2 linked regions of the Lacrimispora indolis DSM 755 genome follow. The protein of the gene in region 1 binds, or shares a complex with, the protein of each later gene. Links are inferred from orthologs where the notes say so. Each region holds a gene or a part of one and is shown on either strand. Other genes may lie near its edges.

Region 1 (11,594 bases):
AAACATTTTATCAAATTAAAATGACATAATGTTTCAAATTGTAATAAATAAAGTCCTAATTGATATTGAGCGTCTTTTTTTAATATGGCATCCATGTTAATACATTGCCTCCATTCATAATATTATAAGCCATGTTCAGATTTTTTATATCATTTGAAAATATCTTAACGCATCCTCAATAGCCTTTTCTTTTTCTGGCGATACTTGTGGCACGTTTGCTTTCCCATCACCAACATTATAATTAACCCTTTCAATTATACCATGTTTTCTCTTGACTTGTGCAATATATAAATGTGATACTTTAAGCTAAGATCCCCAGCCCACTGGAAATCTTAGCCTTAACCATTTTCAGTAGGAGCGAAAATATCCCCCTGCTGATTACTTCGCATTATCTTACTCTTTGCTGCCTCATTCCAGGGAAACGACGCACCTGTGTATTATATCAATAGTAAAAAGATATGTATCAACCCATTTTTAACTATTTAGTTACTACCTCGAACCATTTATGTTTACTTTCTATAAATTCGCTTATTTCTGGAGCGGTCTGTCCTATCGCTGTTGCCATCAACAATCCACCCAAAGCTATTTTAGGAATTATTGATTCAGAAGATATACTAAGTAATCCTGTACATAAATCGGCAGGAATTAGAAATCGATTTACCCATTTACCTACCTCTCTTATATTGTTACCTGTAGACAATGCCTTGGAAGCTTTTTTTATATCTTTTGCAATTCGCTCTATTGTTTTTTCAGTTCCTCCATCTCGAAGGATTTGTTCTAGATAAGACAATTCCCGTCTTAAGTTGTTAATATCGTTTTTTCTCGTTTCTTTTAACTTAAGCATGTCTCTCATAGTGTTTACTTCTGGTAAAGTACCAATTAATTTTGAACATTCAACTTGTAATATTCTATATGCTTGTAAAGATAAATCAATATTACCAGTAAATGACTCACAGCCTATTTTTACCAGTTCAAACTCACTATTCATAATTGCAGATTCATAATCAGAACTTATCATTAATTGCCAGCACAAAGAATCATAAAGAGTTATTACATGACTTTGTATATCATAATAGTATCTACCTTCCAACATAATTGAGGGAGCTTGAAATGATTTTAGTCTTCCATACCATTTATCAAATTTGTATTTCTTATCAAACTCTTTTTTGTTTATCTCTATTAAATTATGGTATTCCTTTGTTAATTTTTTCTTCATCAAAACCATTTCGTAAAACGCAGTAACAAACTTTGTGAAATTAATTCCCTTAGGAATCAAAGGAAAATATCGATTTAATCTTTTTAAAAGAACAGGAATGATGGCAGGTTCTAAATAACCAGCATATTCAATATGACCTTCCTCTTGCATGGGATTATAGTAATAAGATTTCTCGAAATCAATGACTCTAAAAAGTCCTGTTTCTTCTAAATCTTTGTAATTATAATTCATATCCGCTTTATCCAAAATTATTTCATCAAAAAGTAAAATTGATTGAAACAGTTCTTGTTTTAAACCAGGTATACTTCTCAAATGATTTTTATAGTCTTCCTCTGCCATTTTTAACTCATTGGAATCATATAATTCATCCGCATACGAAGGAATTCTCTTTACTAAACCCGAGTCTTGTGCTTCATAAAGAAAAATATGATCATGTGTACTTGGCAGGATAACTGATTGTCTCACTTTTCACGCACTCCTTTCGTACTCTTCATCTTAATGACCTCAAATAGAAACTAAATAGTCCACTTTTAATTACTCTATCCATATTTACACTCTTTAAAAGCAACTTAATAATTACGCATTATAGCCGTAATCTTAAATTCAATTTTAAACATATAGATTTACCTCACGGAGAAAACAATCTTTCTCCAGTACTTATCAAGGCAAAAAACTCACATTCTTTCCTCTTTTACAATCTTGAATGCCTTTGATTTATCAATCTTTTCACTCCAACAGGCTATTCACTGATACACCCATTGGTATAAATCATGGTTTTATTATGGCTTGTAGCAGGTGGAAATTTAAACATATCATTATTTCCATTATAAAGAATATTAGTTTTATTCCCGTTTGCCTCGTCGTAGATGCTGAATTTATTTATCTCATACGATGTAAAATCAATTAGGAAAGTTGTTCTCCTTTCCCTCTGTACCAAGATATTTTACATGCAGATAGTCTGCCTGTTCCTCTGTCATCAAGCCAGCCCAAAGGTTAGAATTAATAGCTCCATATAATTCTCCCCACAAGCAATCGAGATAGAGCACCTGTCCCTTTTCGCCTTGTACGTATTCCTTTATTGCCTTTTGAATGCTCTCTGGCAATCCAGTTTCCAAATAAGTTTTTCTGTTTGTCTTTCCAGCGTCCATATTTTATTGTCATTTTCATCACCCATAGCCATTATATCGGTGTTCCAATATAGCGTCAAGGGAACTTCTGACAGTAACATTCAGAAGATTTTAATATTAACCATTTTTCAGTAGAAAACATTTTATCCAAGTCTGCTTATTATTTTTCATCGCAAATTTGAATTTGATGCAAGGCGTCAACGAAGAAAAGAAAATCACATTTTGCTCTGTAAGAGCTTAACGCTAAATATGCTTTCATCTTTGCCGTGGATTTGCAAATCTCTACTAAACACGAAAATACAATCAACTTCATTTTTGACGACTTCTTCGTTATATACTCCGTTCTCACAAATCTTTTCGACTAAGACATTTTTAACCCATCTTTCATCTAGAGTGGGGGAATGGGGACAGATATCTTTGCCCTTTTCGATTCTCGTTGCACATCTCCAAACCACCTTTCCCCTTTCTTTTCTTCTCCGATATGAAGCACCACAGTCTCCACACACAAGAAGATTTCCCAAAAGATATTTGCCACTATATTTGCTAGTGCTAGATTCCACTGTGCCATCGTCTTTACGAACTAGCCTTGCGCGTCTAGACATTTCTTCCTGAACCTTATCAAATACTTCGGCAGTAATAATAGCCGGATGACTATTCGTTATATAGTAACGTTCTCTTTGCCCAACATTCTTGCTTTTTCTGCTTGTTATAAAATCTTCTGTATAGGTCTTTTGAAGTAAGGAATCGCCCTTATATTTCTCATTCTTCAGTATCTTTTGAATAACTGCTGTTGCCCATGCGTCTTTCCCTGTAGCGGTTTTAATCTGATGATCTTCCAGATACTCTTTTATCTGTTGCAGTGTGCTGCCTTCCAAATACAACTGGTAAATTCTCCTTATGATATCAGCTTCTTCCGGCACAACTATCCATTCATCATTGTCACGCTTGTATCCCATGGGTATCTTGCCGACAAAATCATCCCCTCTTTCAAATTTACGTTTGTATCCCCATTGAACATTTTCGCTTAAATTCCTGCTCTCCTCCTGTGCTAAAATCCCATTGACTGTAATATCTATTTCTTTTTCTGATTCAAGTGAATTTAAATTTTCCTTTTCAAAATAGATATTTATACCTTTTGCTTTTAAACTCCGGCTAATAGTTAGCATATCTAATATATTTCTGGACAATCTGCTGATAGACTTGGTAATGATATAGTCAATTTCACCACGGTATGCCTTCTTAAGAATCGCATCCAAACCATTCCGTTTCTCTTTTCTAAGCCCGCTTTCATAATCATAAAATACGCCCGCAAAATCCCATTCAGGATTTGCCTGAATCAGGTCAGTATAATAATTGATCTGTAGATCAATGCTACTTTTCTGGGTTTCGCGCTCGGTACTGACTCTGCAATATGCCGCAACCTTTAATTTTCCGGTATTTTTCAAAGAGTTTATAGCCGGGATAAACGTAATCTTTTTCATAAAAGTATTCTCCTTATTAAATTTTTTTAGTTACTCTAAGAAAAAGAGCGCAAAAGCAAAATCGCTCTCACGCTCAAGGGGTACTGCTCATTTCCAATCATCAATATTTTTAACGTTGCAACAGGACTACAACTTCTGTATTAGCCGTAGAAGGAAACATATCCACACAACAAACCTTCTCCACCCGATACCCTCTCTCCTGAAGAACTACCAAATCCCTTACCAAACTTGTCGGCTTACAAGAAACATACACCAGCCTGTCCACACCAAAATCAATGATCTTCCCCAACGCCTTTGGATGAATCCCATCCCTCGGAGGATCCAAAATAATCAAATCCGGCTTATCCTTTAATTCATCAATAACCTTAAGAACATCCCCGTCAATAAATTCACAATTTTCAAGTCCATTCAGCTTCGTATTCTCTCTTGCTGCTTCCACAGCCTCTTTCACAATCTCTACGCCCACCACTTTTTTAGCAACAGGAGCAATGATCTGGGCAATCGTACCGGTTCCGCTGTATAAATCAAATACCACCTTATCTTTCGTATCTCCCACATACCCTCTCACTGTCTCATACAGGACTTCTGCCCCAAGGGAATTGGTCTGAAAAAAGGAAAACGGAGAAATTTTGAATTTCAGCCCTAAAAGCTCCTCATAAAAATAATCCTGTCCATATAAGATATCGGTCCTGTCACTCTTAACCACATCCGCCAGGCTGTCATTTAAAATATGAAGAATCCCAACGATTTTTCCATTTAACGGAAGATCCAGCAGCATTTCCGTAAAAGGCTTTAAATCCACCTCTTCCTGGGTCGTGGTAACCAATGCCACCAAAATTTCACCGGTTTTCACGGCCCTGCGCACCAAAAGATGGCGCAGATAACCCGTGTGCTGCATCTTCTTATAAAACCCGATCCCCAGGTTTTCAAAATATTCCTTTGCCACCTTTAAGATACTGCAGAAATCCGGATTAACAATCCTGCATTCCGTAGTGGTCACCACATCATAAAAGCTCCCCCTCTTATGCATTCCCAGGGCCAGGGGGCCATCCTTATATTCATCACCAAAAGAGAATTCCATCTTGTTCCTATATTCAGCTTCCACAGGGCTTGGACGTATCCCTTCAAATTCATAATTCTCACAGACACCGTCTATAAGGGCCTTTACCTGCTGCTCCTTGATCTTAAGCTGTTCCTCATACGGAATGGTCTGATAAACACAGCCCCCGCAGCTTCCAAAATGAGGGCAGGGATCTGCTGCCGATTCCAGGCTTGAATGCTCCAATACCTCAAGAATCCGCCCCTCACAGCGCCCTCCTCTTTTTTTATTTATCATAACCCGCACCTTTTGGCCGGGAAGTGAATGCTTTACCGTAATTTTCCCTTCCGGAAGCTCCATGATCCCTTTGTCCGGAAAGTCAAATCTTCCGATGGTCCCTTCGTATATCTCACCCTTTTTCACTTTACGTGCTCCTCTTCTAACTTTATTTCTGCAAACAATGGCCAGACACAGGAATGCCAACATTCCTGTATCCAACGGCTGCCGCAGGGGGCAACCCCCCCCCATAACCTGCCATAAGTATTTCATGTCTCCCAACCGAGCAAAAAAGCGTGTCTCACTGTCTGAGGCACGCTCTCCCTTTTATAATGCCGATCCTACTCTTCAGAACCTTCGCCCGGTTTATCATCTTCAAAGAAATCATCGTCGAAATCATCATCAAAATCGTCTTCGAAATCTTCTAAATAGTCCGGTGTGAAGAAACGGTATACGGTATAAGCAATCCCTGCTACCGCAGCCACTGCACCTATGATAGCCAGTATCCAGAGGATACAGTTTTTCTTCTTCTCTTCCTGTTCCCTTTTATGAAGCAATTCATTCATCTTGCTTGAGTTCATAAAATCTTCCAGCCTGCTCATGGCTTCTTTACTCATTGCATCAAATCTGTTCATGTCTCCACGTCCTTTCTGAGAGCCCTGCTTTTTTTCTGCCAGCCCTTCAGGCATAAAGGTATGCCTGCAAAGCATTTTTTCATATCTTCCGGCTAAGTTTTAGTCTCTCTGCCTGTCGCAGTTATTATACCATTATATTGATTCTTTTACTATCATTTTTGCTTTTTTTTAATAAATTATGTATTTTCAAATTAAACTCACACTAATTTCAGCTTTGCAAAGGAAGCAAACATTTTCTTGACGCCGGCCTGGTCAAACCGGACGGTGACTTCAAAATCTCTTCCGCCATCCTTGATCTCCAGTACCTGGCCTTCCCCGAACTTTACATGGCTGACCCGGTCCCCCTCTTTATAATTTAAAGAAGACGCTTTTTCAACGGTAAAGGCTTTGCCAAAGCCAGGTGTTGACGCTGGCGCTGCAGTTTTTGATGCATATGCGTTGTTCCCCGGTCCAAAGCTGCTGACACCTGCCGTTCTGCCGGTTGACCTTGCTTTTCCCCATGGCAGTCCGCTGTCATCATAATCAGCGGTCCTGGAAGAAGACAGCCTTGACTCCAGTTTATTAGAATCCAAAAGATCATCAGGGATCTCATCAATGAAACGGCTGATCTTGGAATATCTGGTTTCTCCATTGACCATACGCTGCCTTGCCGCCGTCATCATCAGGAAGTTCTGGGCTCTGGTAATACCCACATAACAGAGCCGGCGCTCCTCTTCCACATCCTCCTTATCATCAGAAGAAATGGACATCATACTTGGGAACAAGCCGTCTTCCATTCCGCTTAAATACACCCTTGGGAACTCAAGGCCCTTGGCGCTGTGCAGGGTCATAAGGGTCACCCTGTTTTCCGAATCATCCATCCGGTCCACATCAGCCACCAAAGCCACCTCTTCCAGAAATTCACTCAGATTGGGGTGCTCATGTTCTCCTTCAAAGCTGACCGCTTTATTGATCAATTCTTCTATATTTTCCAGACGGGTCTGGTACTCGATCTCGCCTTCTGCTTCCAGTTCCTTCTGATAGCCTGTTTCATCCAGAACGTCCTCAATCAGTTCATGGATGGAATAGGTCTCTTCCTCAAGCCTTTCCCGGAAATCTTCGATCAGCTCCGTAAATTTAAGGATCTTTTCCGCCGCTTTCCCAAGTCCGGGCACAGCCTTTGCCCGGCAAAATGCATCATAAATGGCAAATCCATGTTCCGATGCAAAGGCCTGCACTCTTCCCAGGCTGGTAGCTCCGATCCCTCGCTTTGGCACATTGATGATCCTCAAAGAGGATAAGTCATCCCTTCCATTGGCAATGGTCTTTAAATAGGACAGGATATCTTTGATCTCCCTCCTCTGATAGAAATTCACGCCTCCCACCATGCGGTATGGAACATTGTATTGAAGGCATTTTTCTTCAATCAGACGGGACTGGGCATTTGTCCTGTAAAGAACAGCACAGTCCTGGTAATCGGAGGAGCTGTTTAAAATGTCCCGGACAATGGTATCTGCCTCTTCGGAAGCATTTTCAAACTGCTTAAACTGCACCAGAGGGCCTTCTTGATTGGCAGTCCACAGTGTTTTGTCTTTCCTCCCCCGGTTATGGCGGATCACTTCGTTGGCTGCATTTAAAATGCTCTGGCTGGACCGGTAGTTCTGTTCCAGCTTAATTACGATTGCTCCCGGATAAGCCTTTTCGAAATTTAAGATATTTTCAATGTTGGCGCCGCGGAATTTATAAATGGACTGGTCGTCATCCCCCACAACGCAAAGATTTCTGTATTTTCCTGCCAGCAGGCTTATGAGCTTAAACTGGGCCGTATTGGTATCCTGGTACTCATCCACCATAATGTATTTAAAGCGTTCCTGATAATAATCCAGGATTTCCTGGTTATTCTGAAATAACTGTACGGTTTTCATGATCAGGTCATCAAAGTCCAGGGCATTATTCTTCTTTAGCTGGTTCTGGTATTCTTTGTATATCTGAGCTGCTTTTTTCTGCCTGAAATCACCGCCCGCATTCAGTTCAAATTCTTCCGCCGTCACAAGCTCGTTCTTTGCCGTGGAAATAAGTCCAAGCATGGCACGGTCTTTATAGATCTTTGGATCCATATCAAGGCCCTTTAATACATGGCGCATCAGAGTTTTCTGATCATCGGAATCATATATGGTGAAATTCGTCGTATAGCCAAGATTTTCGATGTGCCGCCTGAGAATGCGCACACAGGATGAATGAAAGGTGGAGACCCAGATGCTGTCCGCCCCAAAGCCCACCAGACGGTCTACACGCTCTCTCATCTCTCCTGCCGCCTTATTGGTAAAGGTGATGGCCAGGATGTTCCATGGATTGATGTTCTTCTCTTCTATTAAATAAGCAATGCGGTGTGTAAGAACCCTGGTCTTGCCAGACCCGGCTCCTGCCAGCACAAGAAGCGGTCCCTCCGTATGGAGTACCGCTTCCTTTTGCATTGGATTTAACGTATCATAAATACTCATAAACTATACCGTACTTTCCTTTCCTCTTTACTGCCTTTTTTTCCAGGGCATAAAGGGATACCTGTAAGGTGTAACCTCTTTACTGCCCTATTTCCAGGACATAAAGGTATGCCTGTAAAGAGTTTCCTCTTTATTGTCCTTTTCCCCAAGGCATAAAGATATACCTGTATGGAGTTTCCTCTTTACTGCCCTTCTTCCCAGGACATAAAAGTATGCCTTTTGCATTTCTGCCCTATGGCCCGATTCTTCCGGGCACAAAGCTATGCCTCCATGACATTTCCTCACTCTGCAATCTCCAGATACTCCTTCAGCTTCCCCATATGTTCTTCCGCCAAACGGCGCCCGTCTTCGTAAAGGGCCTCCAGCTTCCGCTTATCCTTTTCCGTTCTTTGGACCGTCACGTGCTTATCCGGACGGATGACGTAGATCTTTCCTTCCTCTTCCAGGCGGTCGATCTCTTCCTGCATCTGGTTATACCGGTCAGGAACCTCCTTCAAAGCCTTCATAAACTCAGGCAGAGGAGCGAAATAACGCTCATACCCTCTTTTTGTCCATTTGTCCAGCTGGGATTTCCGAAACCCGTGTTCTCTGGTGAGGACTACAACGATCTTTTTATATCCCAGATCAATGGCCCTCTGATATGCAATGGGCATGGAACAGCCTCCATCCAGATACTTTTTCCCTTTTACAGAAACCATGCCGGATAAAATGGGAATGCTGCTGGAAGCCTTTACCGCGCTGACGAAATCATCACAGGAACTCTTTTCAAAATATTCCGGTTTTCCCGTCTTACAGCGGGTGGCAACCACCTCAAAGGTCTGCTGTGATTTCCAAAAAGTATCATAGTCAAAGGGAACCAGGGTATCGCATAATTCCCCGAACAGGAAATCAAAATTAAAAATGGAGCGGTTTTTTACCATATTCCGAAAGCTTAAAAACCGTTTATCATTGACATAATCCAAATCCACTTTAATGGTACGGCCGATCTGCTTGCTCACATAGCTCATGCCGCACATGGAACCGGCCGATACCCCATTTACATAGGACATTTCGATCCCTTGTTCCATGAACACATCCAACACTCCGGCCGTAAATACGCCTCTTAGGGAACCCCCTTCTAAAACCAATGCTCCTTCTGTCATTTTATCACCTCGCCTCCTATTTTATTGCATTTCGACCCTCCGGTCAATCCTTTTTCCAAACTAGGAGAACTGGCTCTGGTATAGTTTATAGTACGCACCCCTCATTTCCATCAGTTCTTCATGGTTTCCTGCCTCCATGATATTGCCCTGGTCAATGACAAAAATGCGGTCTGCCTTGCGGATGGTAGAAAGGCGGTGGGCAATGACAAAAGAAGTCCTGCCCTGTAAAAGGACATCGATTCCCTTCTGCACCAGGAGCTCGGTATGGGTATCAATGCTGGAGGTGGCTTCATCAAGGATCAGGATCCCAGGCTTTGACACCATGGTCCTGGCAAAAGCCAGAAGCTGCCTCTGTCCGATGGACAGTCCTGCCCCCCTTTCGCTGATCATTGTATCGTATCCGTTTTCCAGCTTCATGATGAATTCATGGGCGTTGACTGCTTTGGCGGCCTCCGTCACCTCTTCATCAGACGCTTCCAGACGTCCGTATTTGATATTATCCCGAATAGTTCCGGAAAACAGGAAATTGTCCTGGGTCATGATCCCCATCTGGCTTCTTAAGCTTTTTAAAGTCACCTTTTTGATCTCATGACCGTCGATTAAAACCTTTCCCCCTGTTGTTTCGTAAAAACGGCTGATCAGGTTTACGATGGTGGTTTTCCCCGCACCCGTAGGGCCTACCAGGGCAATGGTTTCTCCCTGCTTAACGGAAAAATTCACATCATCCAGGATCAGGCGGTCCGGCTCATCCCCATAAGCAAAGGATACATGCTCAAAGACCACCTCACCCTTAAGCTCCGGTAAGGGCACGGCTCCTTCCTGATCAATGATCTCTGCTTCCGTATCAATGATATCAAAAATACGTTCCGCAGCAGAAATGTTGGTAGTCAGCTTATTATAAAAGTTGGCCAGATTCCGGATGGGGCTCCAGAACATGGCGATGTAGGTGGAGAATGCAAGAAACGTACCGATTCCGATTTTTTCCACTCCAACAATCTTGATTCCGATGAAATACAGCAGGAAGCCTCCCAGGCCCCATGTAACTTCTACCAGAGGGCCGAAGCCATCCGCCACGATGACGGCGTCCATGAAGGATTTGTAATGCTGGTTTACCAGATCATGAAATACCTCTTTTGTCTCCGGTTCCGCAGCAAAACTCTGTATGATCCTGATACCGGATAAATCTTCATGAACATAAGCGTTTAAATTTGATGTTTTCTTGCGGTAAATCCGCCACCTTTTATGAACAGTGGTTTCGATCAGGAACATGCCCACCGCCAATATGGGAAGAGTCAGCAGCGCTGCCATTGCCAGGCGGTAATTCTTTATCAGCATGATGACCGCCACACAGAGGACTGTAAGTAAGTCCGGTATCAGCTGGGTCACGCTGTCTGACAGAACATCTTTTAAGGAATTCACATCCCCGATGATTCTTGCAAGTACCTTTCCCGTAGGCCGGCTGTCAAAAAAACCAAAGCCCAGGGTCTGAATGTGTTTATAAAGCTCTTCTCTGATATTTAAAAGCACCCGGTTGGACACATCGGCCATAAGGCGCATTCGCATCTTAGTTCCTGCAAGGAATAAGAGGAACAGCACCGTTGCTCCCGCTCCCAGCCGGATCAGGCCGCCCATATCCTTCTGGGCTACGCAGGTATTGATGGCATATTCCATCATAAGGGGTGCCGACATGCTGATGGCTATGGTTCCTGACATGATAAAAAGAACGATGACGATCTGCTTTTTAAAGTCCAGAAGATACCGGTACAGGCGGAGCAGGGTATCCTTTTTGAAAATTTCCTTCTGATCTTCATCTATTCTGCTTGAATTGACTGCCATTTTATCTCCTCCTCTCCATATTGCACCTGATAGGTTTTATAATATTGCCCCCGCTTTTCCATAAGCTCTTCATGGGTTCCCCGTTCCACGATCTGTCCTCCATCCAGGATCAGGATCTCATCGGCACGGCGCACTGCTGAAATGCGGTGGGCGATAATGATTTTGGAACTGTCCTTTAACTCTGTAAGATGGGCCTCGATCTCCTTCTCCGTCTCCATATCAAGAGCCGAGGTAGAGTCATCCAGGATCAGAAGAGGCGTTTGTTTTGCAATGGCTCTGGCAATGCTGATCCTCTGCTTCTGTCCTCCGGAAAGTCCGACTCCCCGCTCCCCGATTACCGTATCATACTGCTCTGTAAGCTT
Region 2 (11,579 bases), 4.8 Mb from region 1 along the record:
TATTACCCTTTGAAAAGAATCCGGATATATCTTCTAACTCAAAGTTTTCGCCGAAAAAATTCTTTGTTATCAGTTTTCCAGTAAATGTTTCCGTCAATTCTCCCAAATCTTCATCGATAAATCCATTTTCCCGGTAAAGATGTGTTTTTGCTCCTTTTGATTTAAAATAAAATTCCACTATACTCTTCCTCCCTGGTAAATCATATTATTTATTCTTGTAATTTCATTAAAAATCAAAAAAACTCCAGCATTATGTTTTGCTTCACTTTTCACCTTCGCTCTTTCAGGGGAACGAAGCATAAAAAATAAACCATAACCGATTCAACAATTGGAAACCTGGTTTTTTTTCTGCTCATGCTGACAAACTTTGTTCTGCCTCACAATTCAGCTTCCCATAAAAACAGCCATTATATTCCCAGGAAGTAAAATCCATGCGTATCCCTTGATCTTTTGATAAGTAACTATGGAGTTCCGTCTATTCAAATCTGCTCAAATACTTTATCAAATGGTAATGGCTTGTCCCATCATCAAATAATACTTTACAGAGATTATATTCATCTCCATACCTTTCCACAATGATTCCTGTCTTCATATAATCTTTACTCAGTTCATTGTATTTATAAATTATTCTGTCTCCAACACTCACAATACCCCTTCTTTCTTCAATATCTGCTTCACTGTTTTATTATCCAGGCAAAACACTGCTGCCACTCTCTTAATGTCATTGAATCGCTCATACTCCTTTCTAATATCCTCATCGGTAAATACACAATTCACTGGCTCATTCATATACTCTTCCATTATTTCTCCTAAAAACAGTTATTTTCTATACGGCCTTATTTCTATACCGGCCAACGGTCCACGTCAATAGTAAGTCCTGCCATATGCAATACCAGTATTACATATTTCATTAAAAGCAGCGAATGGTTTGATGGAACCGGTGGCAGCTGCAGCTATTGCTTTATTGGATTCTTAAACTCCTAACATGTGCTTACTATTGCCATCTCTTTCCATCAGCCCTGCTTATAACATCTGTTTTACAAATTTTAAAATATTAATCGTTTCCTCAGCTGCTTCCTGATTTGCTTGCCGCTGCCAAAAGACCATAAACATAAGCTCAATGCACTGCATCATGAAAGGCAATGCTTTTTTCTCATTTTCTTCTAACACATTAATACTTTCATATCCGCTAAGAAAATGGCTGACAAATGTAAGCCACTTATCCTTTATTTCCGCAAGGTCTTTCTGACCTGATAACTGCCCCAGCAGGAAATAAGCTATGTCAAACAAGCGGGCATCCTGTTTACCCAGGTCAAAATCCAGTACACCGGTCAACGTTGTGCCTTCAAACAGCAAATTGCCATAATGCAGATCCCGGTGAATCTGCTGCTTTGGCAGCAGGGGGTAAATTCTGCAAAGTTCTTCTATTGGCTTAGACCACTCTTCTTGTGTCAGCAAATTGCCGGCAGAAAGTCCATTGCTGATCCAGCCTCGCAGCTCCTCATCAAAAGGAGGCCTATCAATCTGTATATGGGTTATTGTCATAAGTGCACAGTGGATTTTTGCAATAATAATGCCGGTTTGGTAAGCAATGGCTGCATAGTCTTGCTGAAATACCTCTCTTACATGACTGCCTTCCAGCTTCTCCATCAACAGATAACAGCCCTCTTGTGTCGCCACATAATCCCTGCCATCCTTTGTCGGCAGAATATGTGGTACCGGAACCCCATCTGCACGTAATGCTGCGGAAAGCCTTATATTACTATGTACATTGTCATCTGCTTTCACCAGCTTTAAGATATACTTTCCCTCCACTTCCCAGGTTGTTGGTGTAGTGGCAACTGGCTCTCCTTTAATATCCCAATATGTTTTAATATCTAATGGCATAGTTATATTCCTTTTCAGTTTCCCAATAATTTCTTTCACACACTGCAAGGCAGACTTAACCTTACCGATCGCCGTATATTCAACTCTTTTACTCATTTTGCTATGCCTTCATTATACTATTTTACCAACGCAAAAGCCACCAGATTTTCATAATCCGATAGATCTAATCATTCCTTATCATATTGATTATTTATTCTCATATTCATTTATTTTTTATTGCACAAGCAAATCCGCTGATCCGCATTTTAGGCTTTTCTGTTCATATCGCTCATCATTCTGAATCCTTTCCAGCATTTTCCTGAACCATGTGTTAAGCTCTTTTTTCAAAATCAGATAATCCTTATCTCCCGTACTATTGTCAAAATTCCTTTTCTAAAATTTTTTCAAATTGTCTCGACCAAATCCGAAATTTTCCCGCATGTCGGCGTTGCTTAATACAAATTTTCTATTGTAAGTTCTCCACATTCTTAAATTCTGTATACAAAAAGAGCCGGCAACAGCCGACTCAATGAATTTTTTACTTGAATTTCAAATGTAATTTGTACAATGTAAGTGTATGATAATAACGAGGACAATTCCCTTAATTAAGCCATACGTTTTTTATTATGACTGTAAATAAAAACATCATTGCCAATTACCTGATTGCTGCATATTCTTTGGCTCAGCGTACGTTGCGGCATAAAGTATCATAATATTTAACTCTATATAAATCAAACTAAATGTATTTGTCTATTTAAGGAGATAAGATGAAGTACTGAGTCATGGATAACTTTCTGACGGAAACTTATCATTGCTATACAATTATAAAATACTCATTACAGCGCAGCAGTTTGATCATTCATGGTTCCTAAAATGTTAATGAAAAGTGTATTTAGATCTTTTCTATGTAATATTGAGCATTAATAATAAGCCACATTTGGGTATCAAATCTCATAACGGTCCAAAGAGATAAGCCCTGGAGGCCATATTCTTCTACCAGCCCAGCTCTTGCATCAAAACTTCTGGCATCTTTAAACCATACTACATGCATAACCTCATCACTATCCACATAATAGAAGTAGGGTGACTGTGCAGCTTCATTAAATTGTATTGGTATATCGTTTACTGCAGCAATCTGGACCGCACTGTTAAAGTTTATTGCAACAGCTTCTGTGGCGCCGGGAACATAGGGAAGTGTCCAATCATACCCCAGAGTGGTGACTCCCAGAAATATTTTTTCAGCAGGAATAATACTGACCGCATAATCTAACCATTCTCTTAAGATATTAACCGGAAAAATTGAGCTTGGATAACTGTATGATCTTGCCCAATCATAAGAAGAGAATATGATTCCATCTACAAATCCAGATAATTTTGAATAGTCTATCCTTTCAAAGCTAATGTTCGGGGTATCAATATTCGTAACCGGTGTTATGGTAATCACTATTCTGTAACCTTCTGAGCGAAATATCTCAGAGGCTTTTTTCAAATATTCTGCAAAGCCATCTATGTTGTCATTGGTCATGTTTTCGATATATACGTTGATACCATAAAAACCTTTCGTTTTCAGTATTTGAAGAGCATTATTAATCAGGCGATCCTGCAAGGAAGGGTCATTTAAAATATGATAGGTCACTTCACGGCTGACGATTCCCTCTTCGGAAATAGCGGAAACAAACATCATGGGTGCCACACCATAAGTTTTAGCCAGCTGAATAAGTTCCGTATCATCATCAAGGATGACAATTTCTCCTTCAGTTGTAGCCCTATAATTGAATATGGTCAGATATGTTAAAAAAGGAAGTGTTTTTTTTAAAACAGATTCATCTATATAAGAAAAGATATAACCGCTGGTTGCAATTGTTCTTGTTTTATTTGTTTGATAACTTATGACTATGGTTTCACCAATGTACAGTAATTCTCTATCGGAAAGATATGGATTATTTCTTAATAATTCCATTGGTGAAACACCGTGCTGCTCTGCAATACTCTCCAAAGTATCGCCAGTCTGGACGGTGTAGAGTGTTTCCGGCTGAACAATCACAATAGTTTGGCCAACAGCTAAATTGTCAGGGTTTATAATTCCGTTTTCCAATATTAATCTGTTAACAGGGATTTTATAATACTCCGCTATTGAAAATATTGTTTCACCGGGTTGAACAACATGTATGACCATAACTTCCCTCTAATGATCTTATTAATTAATTATATGCTAATCTTACCTGTTCATAACATTATGTTATAAATAATTCTTTGTATTATTATACTCTTACGCAACGGCTGGATTAGGCAGCCCTTGTTCTGCAAGCCTTTTTTAATATACCCACACATGGCCTGAAACGCTTTCGTACTTTAAACGCTTCTCTATCATTGTTTATCCCGGTTTGACACAAAAAATATGCGGTAAAGATAAACGAAATATCCCTGATTCTCTGCTTCTGAAAAACTTCCCAAAATAATATTGTTTTTTATTACCATCTCCATTATAATGAAAGAGCCTAAAATCCGGCAATTCTCATATTTCAACACTCAATCATCCATTCCACCACCAATTCTATTCTTGTTGTAATTCTGCATCAAGCAGTTTACATAAACAAATCTAAGGAGGTATACATATGGTATACGAAACATTTCTGGAAACTGTCAAACATTCTCTGAAAGAACGGCTTGGACCTGAATTCACCCTTGTGCTTCAGCCCATTACCAAGAACAACGGACTGATCCTCCATGGGCTCTGTATCGGGAAAGCGGAGGAACGGGCCGCCCCCACTATCTATTTAAATCATTTCTATGAATCCTACCAAAACGGCAGGCCTTTTCATGCCATCCTTGATGACATCATGTCCCTTTACCAAAGCAGTCCACTGCCGGGTGACCTTCCCATTGAAGAATTCCTATCGTCAGATCAGATCATGGAGAAAATCATCTTCCGCCTTATCAACGAACCGGCCAACCGGGAGCTTCTAAAGGAAGTACCTCATATCTCCTATCCGGAGCTGGATCTTTCCATCATATTCTACCTGTCATTTCAAAACGATGAAGACAGTCTCCTTACCGCTCTTATCTGCAACCGTCATCAAAAAGCGTGGAACCGTTCTGCAGAAGAAATATACTCAGCTGCCAAATCCAACACTCCCCGTCTGTTCCCTGCCCGAATCCGCTCTCTTCCCGAAGCCATAAAAGACATTGCAACAAGATCGTCTGAAAACGATATAAACGAAGAAGACCTGGAAGAATTTTTTGATACCGCTCCTTTGTCTCCTCCTATGTACGTGCTGTCCAATTCTTCCGGTATCAACGGAGCCGGATGCCTTCTTTATGAGGGCATATTAAAAGACTTCGCCTCATGCAGCGGCAGCGATTTGATCATACTGCCCTCCAGCATTCACGAAGTCCTCATCATTCCATACAACAAAGATATCTCCATCGATGAATTGGCGGAAACCGTTCTCTCCATTAATCAGGAAGAAGTCCCGGAAGAAGACCGCCTGTCCAATCACATCTATTTCTATTCCAAAAGCAGCGATAAGCTGACCATTGCCTTCACCTCTTCTGCCCCAATCGGAACAAAGAATCCATGATAAAAATAGCCATTGCTATGGCACCCGAAACCTGAAGCGTCTCCACCAGATAGTGGCTGGAAAGCTCCGGGTTATTGCTGATCACATAAAACACGCTCCGGTAAATGGACGTTCCCGGAACCGACGGCAGGATGCCCGCCACCAGAAACACCGTAACCGGCGCCTTAAAAATCCGTGCAAAAATGTGGCTGGATAAGGCCACCAGCATACTGGATAAAAAAGCCGCGGCTATGACAGATCCAGCTGCGGCTTCCACCAACAGATAGACAAGCCAGCCGGCCGCGCCGATTCCTCCCGCCAAAGCCACATGCTTCCTTGGAAGCTCCAGGATCAGAGAAAAACTGATCACAGCCAGGAAGGCCCCAATTGTCTGTACTATCAAGAAAGCCCACCTCCTGTCAGCCACTGAAATAATCCCATCCCCGCTCCCACGCCTGCGGCTACCGCAAGAGCGATCACTACGGCTTCCATGATCCTGGCTGTTCCTGAGGCATAATCCCCGTTTAAGGTATCCCGGATCGCCGTTGTAAATATAACACCGGGAAGGAGAGGCATGATTGCACCGATCATGATAATGTCACTTTTGATTCCGGGCATAAGCCACCGTTCCATAAAAAGGGTGGAAACGGCAATTATAAATGCGCAGACTCCATTGGCGCAGAAATCATTGAGTCTGGTCCTTACGGATACCTCCATCGCCGCTGCCAGGGCAATTCCGGTCACAGCAGCAGCCAGACAGTCTTTTGCTCTCCCGCCTAAAAGCAGGGTAAAAAATACTGCCACTCCCATGATTCCAATATCCTTTAATCTTCTGCCGTACTGAATTGCATTCCGTATTTCTTTCAGTCTTCCATAAGCCTCCTCCACCGTCATGCGGTCTTCACACAGGCTTCTGGAAACATCATTGACCAGATACACCCTGTTTAAGTTGGTGGATCTTCCCGTAACCCTTCTGGCTACGGTTATGGCCTCAATGGAGGGATCATTAAGGGATGCAAAGATCCCCGTGGAAAAAACAATGGCTTCCGCAGTTTCTCTGCCCGCTTTTCGTAAAATGTGGTCAATGGTATTCTCCACCCGGTAAATCTCCGCACCGCTCACCAGCATGATCTCTCCTGCCAGAACTGCAGTCTCCACAAGCAGCTTATCATTCATAGGCTTATTCCTCTATTATTATAACTTATCCGAACTTGCAAGGCAAGTGAGGATAAAAGGGCTGTTTTCAGCCCGTTCATCCGATTATGGAAAGTGCTTTTTACTTCCCATAATATGAAGTTTAAAAAATCAGACTACCAAGCTGAAATACAAGTACAGAAGCTGCCCAGGCCACTGCCAGCTGGAAAAGTACCATGCCAAGAGTCCATCTTATGGAACCGGTTTCCTTTTTAATCGTTGCCACAGCCGCAATACACGGAGAATACAGGAGACAGAAAATCATCAGGGCATAAGCATTCACACCGCCAAAACCAATGCCTCCAAGAATGCCGGACAGCTCTCCCATTCCTGCCGCAGAATTTATATTGTTGATTCCAAACAGGACTGAAAAGCTGGAAACCACCACTTCCTTTGCAGAAAGCCCGGAAATCAAAGCCACAGCGATCCTCCAGTCTCCAAGGCCCGCAGGGCGCAGCACGGGAATCAGAACCCTGCCGATGGCAGCTGCAAAGCTTTGTGAAACATCAGTGACAAATCCTGACGACCCGCTGTTTAAGACAAACCAAAGCACAATGGTGGCAAGGAAAATGGTGGTTCCCGCCTTTCCTAAATAATCCTTTACTTTGTCCCATACATAAATACCTACCGTCCTCCCGTTTGGCGTCTTATATTCGGGAAGCTCTATGAGAAGCGTATCCTCTTCCTCCGCCTTATGGCTCCAGTGGGTCACATAAGCGATGGCAATTGCTACCATCAATCCGATGAGATACAGGGAATATGCCACGATCAAGGCATGTTCCGGGAAAAACATCTGGGAAAACAGTACGTAAATGGGGAGTCTGGCAGAGCAGGACATAAAGGGGGTAATTAAAATAGTTCTTTTCCTGTCCTTTTCACTGGGAAGGGATCTGGCGGCCATAACAGCAGGAACTGTACAGCCAAACCCAAGAAGCATGGGAAGAAAGGCTTTCCCGGAAAGTCCCACGCGACCCATGATCTCATTCATGACATAAGCGACCCTGGCCATATATCCGCTGTCTTCCAGAAAAGCCAGCGCAAGGAACAGGATAAAGATATTAGGCAGAAACGTGAGAATTCCTCCTACTCCGGCCACGATTCCGTCCACCACAAGGGAAGTGATCCAGTCAGCTGCATGGATGCTTTCCATAAACTGCTGCATGCTGGTGGAAAATAAGCCCAGCGCAGTTTCAAAATACCCCTTTAAAAAGTCACCGACAGTAAAAGTCAGAAAGAATACCAGGGCCATAATGCCCAAGAAAAAAGGCACGCCCAAAAAGGGATGGGTCAGATATTCATCAATTTTATCCGTAAACGCGGCTTTCTCTTCCTTGTTCACCAGACATTCCTTGATGATTCCTTCTATATAGTCGTATTTCTGGTTTATGATCTCCTTCTCATAATTATGGTCAACAATATTGCTTAAATCCAAGGGATGGTCATTCCAGACCTCCTCATCATACTCCAGAAATTTGATGGCATGCCACCTTAGATTATCCATGTTCCCGTAATGGGCTTTTAGTACGGTTTCAATCTTGGAAATCCTATTTTCAATTTTAGGCGTATAATTCACCACCACGCCTTGAGGCCCTTCTTCATAATGGTGAACCACCGCATGAAGCAGCACATCAAGTCCGGTCCGTTTTCTTGCTGAAACAGGAACCACCGGGATAGATCCAAGCATCTCAGGAAGACGGTGTAAATCAATTTCCATTCCCCTGTCTTCAACAATGTCCATCATGTTAAGGGCCAGAATGACCGGCTTTTTTAGTTCCAGAAGCTGAAGGGTCAAATACAGATTCCGTTCCAGGGATGAGGCGTCCACCACGTTGATGATCACATCCACTTCCCCATTTTCCAGGCATTTCCTTGTTACCTTTTCTTCCAGAGTATAGCATGTCAGGCTATAAATCCCAGGCGTATCAACCATCCGGATAGGACGGCCCTTGTAGCTGGTCTCTCCTTCCACTCTCTCCACGGTAACGCCCGGCCAGTTAGCCACCTTAAGCTTTGCCCCTGTAAAAGCATTGAATAAGGTCGTTTTTCCGCAGTTGGGGTTTCCCACAAACCCGACATGAATCATCCTGTTTTCCTCACGCATGTTCCACAGCCTCCCTGATTTCGATTCCCTCCGATATCCTTCTTCCAAGGGCAAGGCGGGTACCTCTGACCTTAATGATCACAGTACCGCTCCCCTTCTTATTCATCAGGGTAACAGGCGTCAGCTCATTGACCCCCAGAGCCTCCAAACGCCTGGTGATGGCATCCTTTACCATCACACTGTAAACAATGTAGGTTTTTCCGATTTCTCCTTCATACAGCTTCATAATAATCTCCTCCGGACGCAGCCAATCCTACCGGCGGCGCTCCAAGGCTCTTGCCTTAAATGCGTCCATTGAGATTTTACTCTTATTGAGAATCACTGTCAATACCATCTCCCCCGCCAGGCAACATTTTTGTCGGGCGGTCAAGCCAGCCCTCAATCGTCCATATCCTGAAGCATTTTCTTAATCTGAACCATCCGGTCACGCAGCTTTGCTGCCTCCTCGAAATTCAGCTCCGCTGCAGCCTGGTGCATCTTCTTTGTAAGCTCCTTTGCAAGCTTTTCCAGTTCCTTTGCATCCATGGATTCCGGATCCTTCTTAAAGCCCTTCTCCTCTTCAATGGCTGCCTTTGAGATGGCAATAAGGTCACGGACCGATTTTTTGATGGTGGTTGGGGTGATCCCATGCTCTTCATTATAAAGCTGCTGAATGGCTCTCCTACGGTTGGTCTCCTCAATAGCCACACGCATGGAATCTGTCACCGTATCTGCATACATGATCACATGGCCATCGGAATTTCTTGCCGCCCTTCCTATGGTCTGGATCAAAGAAGTCTCTGATCGGAGAAACCCTTCTTTATCCGCATCCAGAATAGCCACCAGAGTGATCTCCGGAATATCAAGACCCTCCCTCAGCAGATTGATTCCCACCAGCACATCAAACACATCCAGACGCATGTCCCGGATGATTTCGGAACGCTCCAGAGTATCAATATCGGAATGGAGGTATTTTACCCGGATCCCCACTTCTCTCATGTAATCGGTCAGATCCTCTGCCATCCGTTTGGTCAGGGTAGTGATCAGAATCTTGTTTTTCTTGGCAACTTCCTTATTTACCTCAGAAACCAGGTCGTCGATCTGTCCTTCCACCGGCCTTACATCGATTTCAGGATCCAGAAGCCCGGTAGGCCGGATGATCTGCTCCACCCTTAACAGCTCATGATTCGCCTCATAGACAGAAGGAGTGGCAGAAACAAACATCATCTGATTGATCTTTGACTCAAATTCCTCAAAATTCAAAGGCCGGTTATCAAGGGCAGAGGGAAGACGGAAACCAAAATTCACAAGGGTGGTCTTTCTGGAGCGGTCCCCTGCAAACATGCCCCGTACCTGAGGAAGGGTGATATGGGACTCATCCACGATGATCAGAAAGTCATCGGGAAAATAATCAATCAGGGTATAGGGCGGCTCTCCGGGCTGTCCTCCGGTCAAATGCCTGGAATAATTCTCGATTCCGGAACAAAAGCCGGTTTCTTTCATCATCTCCACATCAAAGTTCGTCCGCTCGGAAATCCGCTGAGCCTCTAACAGCTTGTCCTCGCTTTTAAAATACGCCACCTGCTCCTTTAATTCCTCCAGGATGGTCTGTGCAGCCAGCTCCATCTTCTCCCTGGACACCACATAATGGGAAGCAGGGAATATGGCCACATGTCCCAATTCCGCCCGAATCTCCCCTGTCAGGGTATCGATCTCCGTGATGCGCTCCACTTCGTCTCCGAAAAACTCGATCCGGTAAGCCTCGCTTCCGGAATAGGCAGGAAATATCTCCACCACATCTCCTCTTACCCGGAAGGTCCCACGCCTGAAATCCATGTCATTCCGGTCATATTGGATGTCAATCAGCTTATGGACCACCTCATCCCTGTCCTTTATCATGCCTGGTCTTAATGAAATAACCATTTCCTGATAATCAATGGGACTTCCCAGGCCGTATATACAGGAAACCGATGCCACGATGATAACATCCTTCCGCTCCGAGAGAGCAGCCGTAGCCGAGTGCCGCAGCTTGTCGATCTCATCATTAATGGCTGAATCCTTTTCTATATAGGTATCAGTGGAAGGCACATATGCCTCCGGCTGGTAATAATCATAATAGGAAACAAAATACTCCACCGCATTTTCCGGGAAAAACTCCTTGAACTCACTGTAAAGCTGGGCTGCAAGCGTCTTATTATGAGCGATGATAAGAGTGGGCCTCTGCAGCTTCTGGATCACATTTGCCATGGTAAAGGTCTTTCCAGAGCCTGTGACCCCAAGCAGAGTCTGAAACTGGTTTCCCTCCTGGAATCCCTTTACAAGCTGTTCAATGGCCTGGGGCTGGTCACCGGTAGGGGCATATTCTGAATGCAATACAAAGTCCATGATCATTTACCTCCAAATCATTTCCCGCAGGCAGCCGCCAAATGAACATGCAACCATATCCGCCCGGTATATAGCTTTTTGCAGGAATTACAATATACGTCACTGCCAATTATAGCATACGGCAATAAAAAAGTATAGCAAAACAGGGAACATCTGTTCTTTTGGTATTGAAATTCTCTTGCTTTTAGTATATCATACATCTTATATTATCGAAAGTAAGGAACACTTTCGATAATCGGATGGACGGGGCAAAGAACGCCCCTTTTATCCGAACTTGCGTCGCAAGTTCGGATAAGTTATACTATCGAAAGTAAGGAACACTTTTGATATATCATACTATGAAACAGCAGGAGGATTTTTATGTACAGTTTTATTAACGACTACAGCGAAGGTGCACATCCAAAAATTTTGGAGGCCATGATCAATGCCAACTTAATTCAGAATGCCGGATACGGACTGGATGACCACTGCAGCAATGCCCGCGCCCTCATTAG

What was found.
Region 2: the proteins of pcrA (region 1) and uvrB are in contact, whole or in part, in a crystal structure (PDB 7EGT), measured with the Thermus thermophilus proteins. The link is inferred for Lacrimispora indolis DSM 755 from one-to-one orthologs. Residues at the interface, in WP_096412145.1 of Thermus thermophilus: His654, Arg656, Phe657, Gln666, Asp668, Glu669, Lys680, Arg681, Leu682, Ser683, Lys685, Tyr686, Ala687; in WP_096411307.1 of Thermus thermophilus: Glu23, Leu25, Arg26, Asp27, Gly28, Glu29, Arg30, Phe31, Arg55, Glu326, Asp327, Phe328, Glu379, Ser382, Gln383, His398, Gly400, Arg401.

What each region holds. Positions count from the first base shown.
Region 1 is NZ_AZUI01000001.1:5,521,979-5,533,572, forward strand. What follows is about bases 5,614-8,615. They hold pcrA (DNA helicase PcrA), read right to left. Parts: upstream 8,255-8,615; coding sequence 5,972-8,254; downstream 5,614-5,971. Other genes in these bases: K401_RS0126875 (hypothetical protein), read right to left, coding at 5,614-5,774; K401_RS0126890 (patatin-like phospholipase family protein), read right to left, coding at 8,536-8,615. Outside these bases: K401_RS0126850 (hypothetical protein), read right to left, coding at 1-95; K401_RS0126855 (hypothetical protein), read right to left, coding at 479-1,681; K401_RS31585 (hypothetical protein), read right to left, coding at 2,116-2,364; K401_RS0126865 (recombinase family protein), read right to left, coding at 2,559-3,824; 23S rRNA (uracil(1939)-C(5))-methyltransferase RlmD, read right to left, coding at 3,934-5,286; more of K401_RS0126875, read right to left, coding at 5,481-5,613; more of K401_RS0126890, read right to left, coding at 8,616-9,396; K401_RS0126895 (ABC transporter ATP-binding protein), read right to left, coding at 9,457-11,232; K401_RS0126900 (ABC transporter ATP-binding protein), read right to left, coding at 11,208-11,594. UniProt on the Escherichia coli protein: A helicase with DNA-dependent ATPase activity. Unwinds DNA duplexes with 3'-5' polarity. Translocates on single-stranded DNA with 3'-5' polarity. Initiates unwinding more efficiently from a nicked substrate than double-stranded DNA.
Region 2 is NZ_AZUI01000001.1:766,781-778,359, forward strand. Bases 8,593-11,579 are described here. They hold uvrB (excinuclease ABC subunit UvrB), read right to left. Parts: upstream 11,086-11,579; coding sequence 9,100-11,085; downstream 8,593-9,099. Other genes in these bases: feoB (ferrous iron transport protein B), read right to left, coding at 8,593-8,721; K401_RS0103645 (FeoA family protein), read right to left, coding at 8,714-8,953; K401_RS0103655 (threonine aldolase family protein), read left to right, coding at 11,446-11,579. Outside these bases: K401_RS0103595 (hypothetical protein), read right to left, coding at 1-178; K401_RS32720 (hypothetical protein), read right to left, coding at 643-801; K401_RS0103610 (phosphotransferase enzyme family protein), read right to left, coding at 1,024-1,983; K401_RS0103615 (LysM peptidoglycan-binding domain-containing protein), read right to left, coding at 2,759-4,042; K401_RS0103625 (DUF5688 family protein), read left to right, coding at 4,482-5,447; K401_RS0103630 (threonine/serine exporter family protein), read right to left, coding at 5,410-5,829; K401_RS0103635 (threonine/serine exporter family protein), read right to left, coding at 5,826-6,602; more of feoB, read right to left, coding at 6,724-8,592. UniProt on the Escherichia coli protein: The UvrABC repair system catalyzes the recognition and processing of DNA lesions. A damage recognition complex composed of 2 UvrA and 2 UvrB subunits scans DNA for abnormalities.